Regions from separate parts of the Leifsonia sp. KNZ12-8B genome, predicted to be linked through region 2. Evidence: predicted binding sites of a transcription regulator. Region 2 holds the regulator's gene; each other region holds the start of a gene.

Evidence for each region. The regulator HspR, encoded in region 2, represses chaperone genes until heat shock. The targets are predictions, from matches to a motif close to AAGTTGAGTCNNNNNGACTCAACTT.
Region 1: ACR9ZG_RS14305 (ATP-dependent Clp protease ATP-binding subunit) is a predicted target of HspR. The motif match lies at 1,013-1,037, and genes of this name have one in related genera.
Region 3: dnaK (molecular chaperone DnaK) is a predicted target of HspR. The motif match lies at 1,205-1,229, and genes of this name have one in related genera.

What each region holds. Positions count from the first base shown of each region.
Region 1 is NZ_JBPGXM010000107.1:1,524-3,784, forward strand. Features, by position in the region: gene ACR9ZG_RS14295 (zinc-binding alcohol dehydrogenase family protein) at 1-394, shown strand, start outside; gene ACR9ZG_RS14300 (GlcG/HbpS family heme-binding protein) at 462-866, shown strand; gene ACR9ZG_RS14305 (ATP-dependent Clp protease ATP-binding subunit) at 1,061-2,261, shown strand, end outside.
Region 2 is NZ_JBPGXM010000078.1:155-2,415, reverse strand. Features, by position in the region: gene tdh (L-threonine 3-dehydrogenase) at 1-616, opposite strand, end outside; gene ACR9ZG_RS12155 (heat shock protein transcriptional repressor HspR) at 769-1,182, opposite strand; gene ACR9ZG_RS12150 (DnaJ C-terminal domain-containing protein) at 1,185-2,183, opposite strand.
Region 3 is NZ_JBPGXM010000164.1:3,217-5,477, forward strand. Features, by position in the region: gene ACR9ZG_RS17165 (MFS transporter) at 1-1,183, shown strand, start outside; gene dnaK (molecular chaperone DnaK) at 1,343-2,261, shown strand, end outside.

The DNA of each region.
Region 1 (2,261 bases), on a different contig from region 2:
GGTCGCCGCGGTCGCTCCCGGCGGCGTCGAGTGGATCCTGACCACGAACTCGGCGGGGCAGCTCCCGGTCTACGAGGCGATCCTGCGGCCGTTCGGGCAGATCGTGGCGATCGACGACCCCACCCATGTCGACGTCGTGTCGCTGAAGGCCAAGGCGCTGAGCTGGCACTGGGAGTTCATGTTCGCGCGGTCGCTCCACCGGGCGCCGGACCTGGTCCGCCAACACCACATCCTCCAGTCCGTCGGCCGCCTGGTCGATGCCGGCCGGCTGCGGACAACGGCGACCACCGTGCTTCGTCCGATCGACGCCGCGACGCTCCGGGAGGCGCACGGCCTGGTCGAGAGCGGCCGCGTCATCGGCAAGGTCGTCGTGACCGACGAGCCGGGCGCCTGACGACGCGCCCCTCCACCACACCGACCCGCTCACCGGCGCCCGCCGGTGACGATGAAAGGAAGAACGAATGTCCATCACCCTCAGCCAGGCCCAGCGGATCATCGCGGCGGCGGAGTCCACGGCGACCGAGCTCGGCGTCCCGTCCTCGATCACCGTCCTCGACACGGGCGCGCGCATGGTCGCCTCGATCCGTCAGGACGGCGCCCCGCTGATCTCGATCGAGTCGAGCTTCGCCAAGGCGCGCACGTCGATCTTCTTCGGCGGCGCCGCGTCGGGCGACCTCGCGGCGGCCATCCAGCCGGGCGCACCGCTCCACACCCTCGCGGACGCGAGCGTCGAGCACCTGGCCTTCATCGCCGGCGGCCTGCCGATCATCGATGAGTCCGGCGCGCTGATCGGCGCGATCGGCTCCGGCGGCGGGACCCCGGAGCAGGACCTCGAGATCGCGACCGCGGGGATCTCGGCTCTCTGAGCAGACCGACGAGAGCAGGCCGACGAGAGCAGGCCGACAAGAGCAGGCCGACGAGGGTGCGCCGCCACGGGCGGGCGCCCTCGTCGCTGCCTCGGCTGCCGACGCCGGAAAAGTTCGCCTGCGGCGGAATACCCTCTCCACAACGAAAGTTGAGCTTAGTAGACTCAACTTCGCCCCCGTTGGAAAGGACACCTATGGCGAACATGCAGGGCGCGCCCTCCACGCAGGAGGACGCCAAGAGCGCGCTCGAACAGTACGGCGTGAATCTCACCGAGATCGCCAAGAGCGGCAAGCTCGACCCCGTCATCGGCCGTGACGCCGAGATCCGCCGCGTCAGCCAGGTGCTGACCCGGCGCACCAAGAACAACCCCGTGCTCATCGGCGAGCCCGGCGTCGGCAAGACCGCCGTCGTGGAGGGGCTGGCCCAGCGCATCGTGGCCGGCGACGTCGCCGACTCGCTCAAGGGCAAGCAGCTCGTCTCGCTCGATCTCTCCGCGCTGGTCGCCGGCGCGATGTACCGCGGCCAGTTCGAGGAGCGGCTGAAGGCCGTCCTCAAGGAGATCAACGACGCCCAGGGCGAGATCATCACGTTCGTGGACGAGCTCCACATCCTGATGGGCGCCGGCGGCGGCGAGGGCTCCGTCGCGGCGTCCAACATGCTGAAGCCGATGCTGGCGCGCGGCGAGCTGCGGCTCATCGGCGCGACCACCCTCGACGAGTACCGCGAGTTCATCGAGAAGGACGCGGCGCTGGAGCGGCGCTTCCAGCAGGTCTACGTCGGCGAGCCGAGCGTGGAGGACACGGTCGCCATCCTGCGCGGGCTCAAGGGCCGCTACGAGGCGCACCACGGCGTCACCATCGAGGACTCGGCGCTGGTCGCCGCGGCCTCCCTCAGCAACCGGTACATCACCGCGCGGCAGCTGCCGGACAAGGCCATCGACCTGATCGACGAGGCCGCCAGCCGGCTCAAGATGGAGATCGACTCGGCCCCGGTCGAGATCGACACGCTCCAGCGCGTGGTCGAGCGCATGAAGCTCGAGGAGTTCGCGCTCAAGAAGGAGAAGGACGAGGCCTCGAAGGAGCGCCTCGCCCAGCTGCAGGAGCGCCTGCGCGAGCAGGAGGCGCAGCTGGAGGAGCTGCAGGCCCGCTGGCGCGCCGAGAAGGCGTCGCTCAACCGGGTCGGCGAGCTCCGCTCCCAGCTCGACGAGGCCAAGACCCGGCGCGACCTCGCCCTGCGCGACGGCCGCTACCAGGAGGCCTCGCGCATCGAGTACGAGACCATCCCGAGCATCGAGCGCGAGCTGGCGGAGGCCGAGCAGGCCGAGCACGACCACCCGCGCATGGTGAACGAGCAGGTCACGGCCGACGACATCGCCGCGGTGGTGGCCGCGTGGA
Region 2 (2,261 bases):
CCCGCGCGAGCTGGAGGCGGTTCGCGCTCACGTCGGTGCCGACGATGAAGCGCGCGCCGACATGCCGGGCGACGGCGATGGCCATCAGCCCGATCGGGCCGCAGCCGGTGACGAGCACGTCCTCGCCGACGACCGGGAAGGCGAGCGCGGTGTGCACGGCGTTGCCGAGCGGGTCGAACAGCGCCCCGACCTCCGGCTCGATCGCGCTGTGGTGCACCCAGACGTTCGTCGCGGGCAGCACGAGGAACTCGGCGAACGCGCCGTCGCGCTGCACACCGACGCCCTTCGTGCGGATGCACATCTGGCGACGGCCGGCGCGGCAGTTGCGGCAGGTGCCGCACACGATGTGGCCCTCGCCCGAGACCAGGTCGCCGACCTCCACGTCGTGCACCAGGTCGCCGACCTCGACGACCTCGCCGTAGAACTCATGGCCGGGGATGAGCGGCGCGGCGACGGCGGAGGCGGCCCAGTCGTCCCAGCGCTGGATGTGCAGGTCGGTGCCGCAGATGCCGGTCCGCAGCACGCGGATCTTCACATCCTCGGGGCCGATCTGCGGCTCGGGTCGCTCGACCAGCTCCAGGCCGGGTGCGGCCGCGGACTTGTACAGGGCTCTCATGGGTCACGTCCTCGTGGGGTCTTCGAGTGCGATGCGGCCCTGCGCCTCGTGAGCGCGACCGCGGGCATCAGCCTACTGCGAGACGCCGAAGGGCGCCGATGTGTCGCCATCCGGGCGGAATTGCGACACAACGACGCCCCTCGGCGGGGAGCTCAGCGCTCCAGCGGCCTCCACACGACGACCTGGTTGCTGCGGCGCACACGGGTGCCGGCGCGCAGCGAGACGACCTCGCCCTCCGAGCCGGCGGCGAAGACGCGGCGGCCCGGGCGGTTGAGGAGCTCGTCGGCGAGCGCCGACTCCAGCTCGCGGACGCGGCCGTGCAGCTCCCGCACCTGGTCCTCGAGCTCGAGGATGCGGCGGATGCCCTCCAGGCTCACGCCCTCGCTGCCGAGGCGCGCGATCTCCTGGAGCTTCTCGATGTCGCGCATCGAGTAGCGGCGGGACTTGCCCGCCGTCCTGCTGGGGGAGACGAGCCCGAGCCGGTCGTACTGGCGGAGGGTCTGCGGGTGCATCCCCGCCAGCTCGGCCGCGATCGAGATCACGAAGACCTGGCTGTGCTCGTCCATCGTCAGCTCCGCGCCTTGGCGAGGAGGTCGTCGCGGGGGTTCTCGTCGGGAAGCGCCTTCGCGAACTCCTCCAGCGCCTCCTTCGCCTTGTCGGTGAGGTGCGACGGGACGGCGACCTGGACCACCGCGAGCAGGTCGCCGGTGCCCTTCGACGTCTCGACGCCGCGACCCTTCACCCGCAGCACGCGGCCGCTCGGGGTGCCGGGCGCGACGCGCAGCTTGACCGGGTCACCGCCGAGGGTCGGGACCTCGATGGTCGCGCCGAGCGCGGCCTCCGCGAAGGTCACCGGGACGGTCACCCGGAGGTTGAGGCCGTCGCGCTCGAACACCGGGTGCTTGCGCACGCTCACGGTGAGCACGATGTCGCCGGCCTCGCCGCCGTCGGGGCTGGGCTGGCCCTTGCCGCGCAGCTTGATCTTCTGCCCGTCGGCGACGCCGGCGGGGATCTTGACCTTGATCGGCTTGCCGTCGGACGCCTGAAGGGTGATGGTCTCGCCCTTGGTCGCGGTGACGAAGTCGATGGTGGTGTGGGCGGTCACGTCGCGGCCGCGGGTCGGGCCGCCGTAGCCGCGGAAGCCTCCACTCGTCTGGCCGAAGCGGCCGTTGCCGAACAGTCCGCCGAGCACGTCGTCGAACTGGCCGCCGCCGGGGTAGCCGCCCTGCTGGAACGTGTAGCCCCGCTGCCCGCCGCCGCCGAACATGCCCCCGAAGACGTCGTCGAAGCCGCCCTGGCCGCCACCGCCGGGCGCGGTGAACCGGGCGCCGGAGCCCATCGCCCGCACCTGGTCGTACTCCTTGCGCTCCTCGGGATCGCTCAGCACCGAGTAGGCCTCGCTGATCTCCTTGAACTTCGCCTCCGCGGCGGCGTCGCCGGGGTTCGAGTCGGGGTGGTACTTGCGCGCGAGCTTGCGGTAGGTCTTCTTGAGGTCCGCCTCGCTGACGTCCTTGGAGACGCCAAGGACCTTGTAGAAGTCCTTGTCGAACCAGTCCTGGCTTGCCACGGCGCCTCCTCTCTCAGTCTGTCGTGGTCGTAGTCGTAGTGGATGGTGTGGTGCGGGCGGATGAGGGAGCGGGGGGGG
Region 3 (2,261 bases), on a different contig from region 2:
AGAGCACCAGAAGCGCGTGTACGCCCTGGTCGGCGCCTCCGCCGCCATCGCCGCCGCGGTCGGGCCCCTGCTCGGCGGCGTCGTCACAACGTTCCTCTCCTGGCGGGTCGGCTTCCTCATCGAGGCCGTGATCATCGCCGTCGTGCTGTCGGGCATCGGTCTGGTGAAGGACGTGCCGTACACCGGCTCCCGGTCGGTCGACCTGGTCGGCGCGCTGCTGTCGGTCGTGGGCATGGGCGGCATCGTGACCGGCATCCTGGTCTGGCAGGAGGGCGGCGAGCGCGTGCTCCTCCTGATCGTCCTCGGCGTGGCCGGGCTGGGCGGGCTCGTCGTGTGGCTGCTGGCCCAGCGGAAGCGGGGGAGGGCGACCCTGCTCGATCCCGGGCTGTTCCGGTCCAAGCTGTTCCAGTCCGGCACCAGCGGCCAGCTGCTCCAGCAGGTCGCGCTCGGCGGCACGATGATCGCGCTGCCGATCTATCTGCAGATGGTGCTCGAGTACAACGCGCTGTGGGCCGGGCTCTCGATCGCGCCCCTCTCGCTGAGCATGTTCGCGGTGGCGATCATCGCCGGGAGGGTGGCCCGCGGGAGGCCGGCGAACCTCATCCTCTGGGGCTTCTGCCTGCTCGTGCTCGGGATCGCCGCGATCATCCCGCTCGTCCCGATCGCGACCTCCGGCTGGTACCTCACGCTGCCGCTCATCGTGGCGGGCTGCGGCCTCGGCCTCCTGGTCTCGCAGCTGAACAACTACACGCTCTCGCCCATCTCCGACGAGCGCGTGAGCGAGGCCGCCGGCGTGAACTCCGCCGCCGGATCGTTCGGCCTGTCGTTCGGCCTCGCGTTCGCGGGCGCGATCATGCTCGCGACCCTCGCCTCCACGTTCGGCGCGGCCGCCGCCTCCAGCACGGTGCTGCCGGCGGACGACAAGGACCGTGTGGCCGCGGCGCTGGAGGAGGACGCCCAGGTGATGTCGAACACGCAGCTGAAGGAGCTCCTCGCCGACGAGCCGGAGGCCGTGCGCGACGAGGTCGTCCGCATCAACACGGAGTCGCGCCCCCTGGCCCTGCAGATCGCCCTCTCGGTGCCGATCGTGGCGGGCCTCGCCGGCATCGGGATCTCGCTGCGGATGCGCCGGCTGCCCGACCCCGCGCCGTCGGACACGGGCGAGCGGATGTCGCTGGGCTAGGGAATACCCGCCCCACCAGCAAAGTTGAGTCTTACGTACTCAAGTTTTGGGTGCCCGACCTTGACACCATCCCGCGCGGATGACACTCTTGAGTCGGTCAGACTCAACTCTTGACCCCACGACTTTTCTGCAACGGCAACATAAGGAGAGAAAGCACACATGTCACGTGCAGTAGGTATCGACCTCGGAACCACCAACTCCGTCGTCTCGGTGCTCGAGGGCGGAGAGCCCACGGTCATCGCGAACGCGGAGGGCTTCCGCACCACCCCGTCGGTGGTCGCCTTCACCAAGGACGGCGAGGTGCTCGTCGGCGAGACCGCGAAGCGGCAGGCCGTCACCAACGTCGACCGCACCATCTCGTCGGTCAAGCGCCACATGGGCACCGACTGGACCCAGGAGATCGACGGCAAGAAGTACACGCCGCAGGAGATCTCGGCGCGCATCCTCCAGAAGCTCAAGCGCGACGCGGAGCAGTACCTCGGCGACACCGTGACCGACGCGGTCATCACGGTCCCGGCGTACTTCAACGACGCCGAGCGTCAGGCCACCAAGGAGGCCGGCGAGATCGCGGGCCTCAACGTGCTCCGCATCATCAACGAGCCGACCGCGGCCGCGCTCGCGTACGGCCTCGACAAGGGCAAGGAGGACGAGCTCATCCTCGTCTTCGACCTCGGTGGCGGCACCTTCGACGTCTCCCTGCTCGAGGTGGGCAAGGACGACGACTTCTCGACCATCCAGGTCCGCGCGACCGCCGGCGACAACCGCCTCGGCGGCGACGACTGGGACCAGCGGATCGTGGAGTGGCTGATCAAGCGCTTCAAGGACTCGACCGGTGTCGACGTCTCCAAGGACAAGATCGCCCTCCAGCGCCTGAAGGAGGCGGCGGAGCAGGCCAAGAAGGAGCTGTCGTCGAGCATGTCGACCAGCATCCAGCTGCCCTACCTCTCGCTGACCGAGAACGGCCCGGCCAACCTCGACGAGACGCTCTCGCGCGCCCAGTTCGAGCAGATGACCAGCGACCTCCTCGACCGCACCAAGAAGCCGTTCCAGGACGTCATCCGCGAGGCCGGCATCAAGG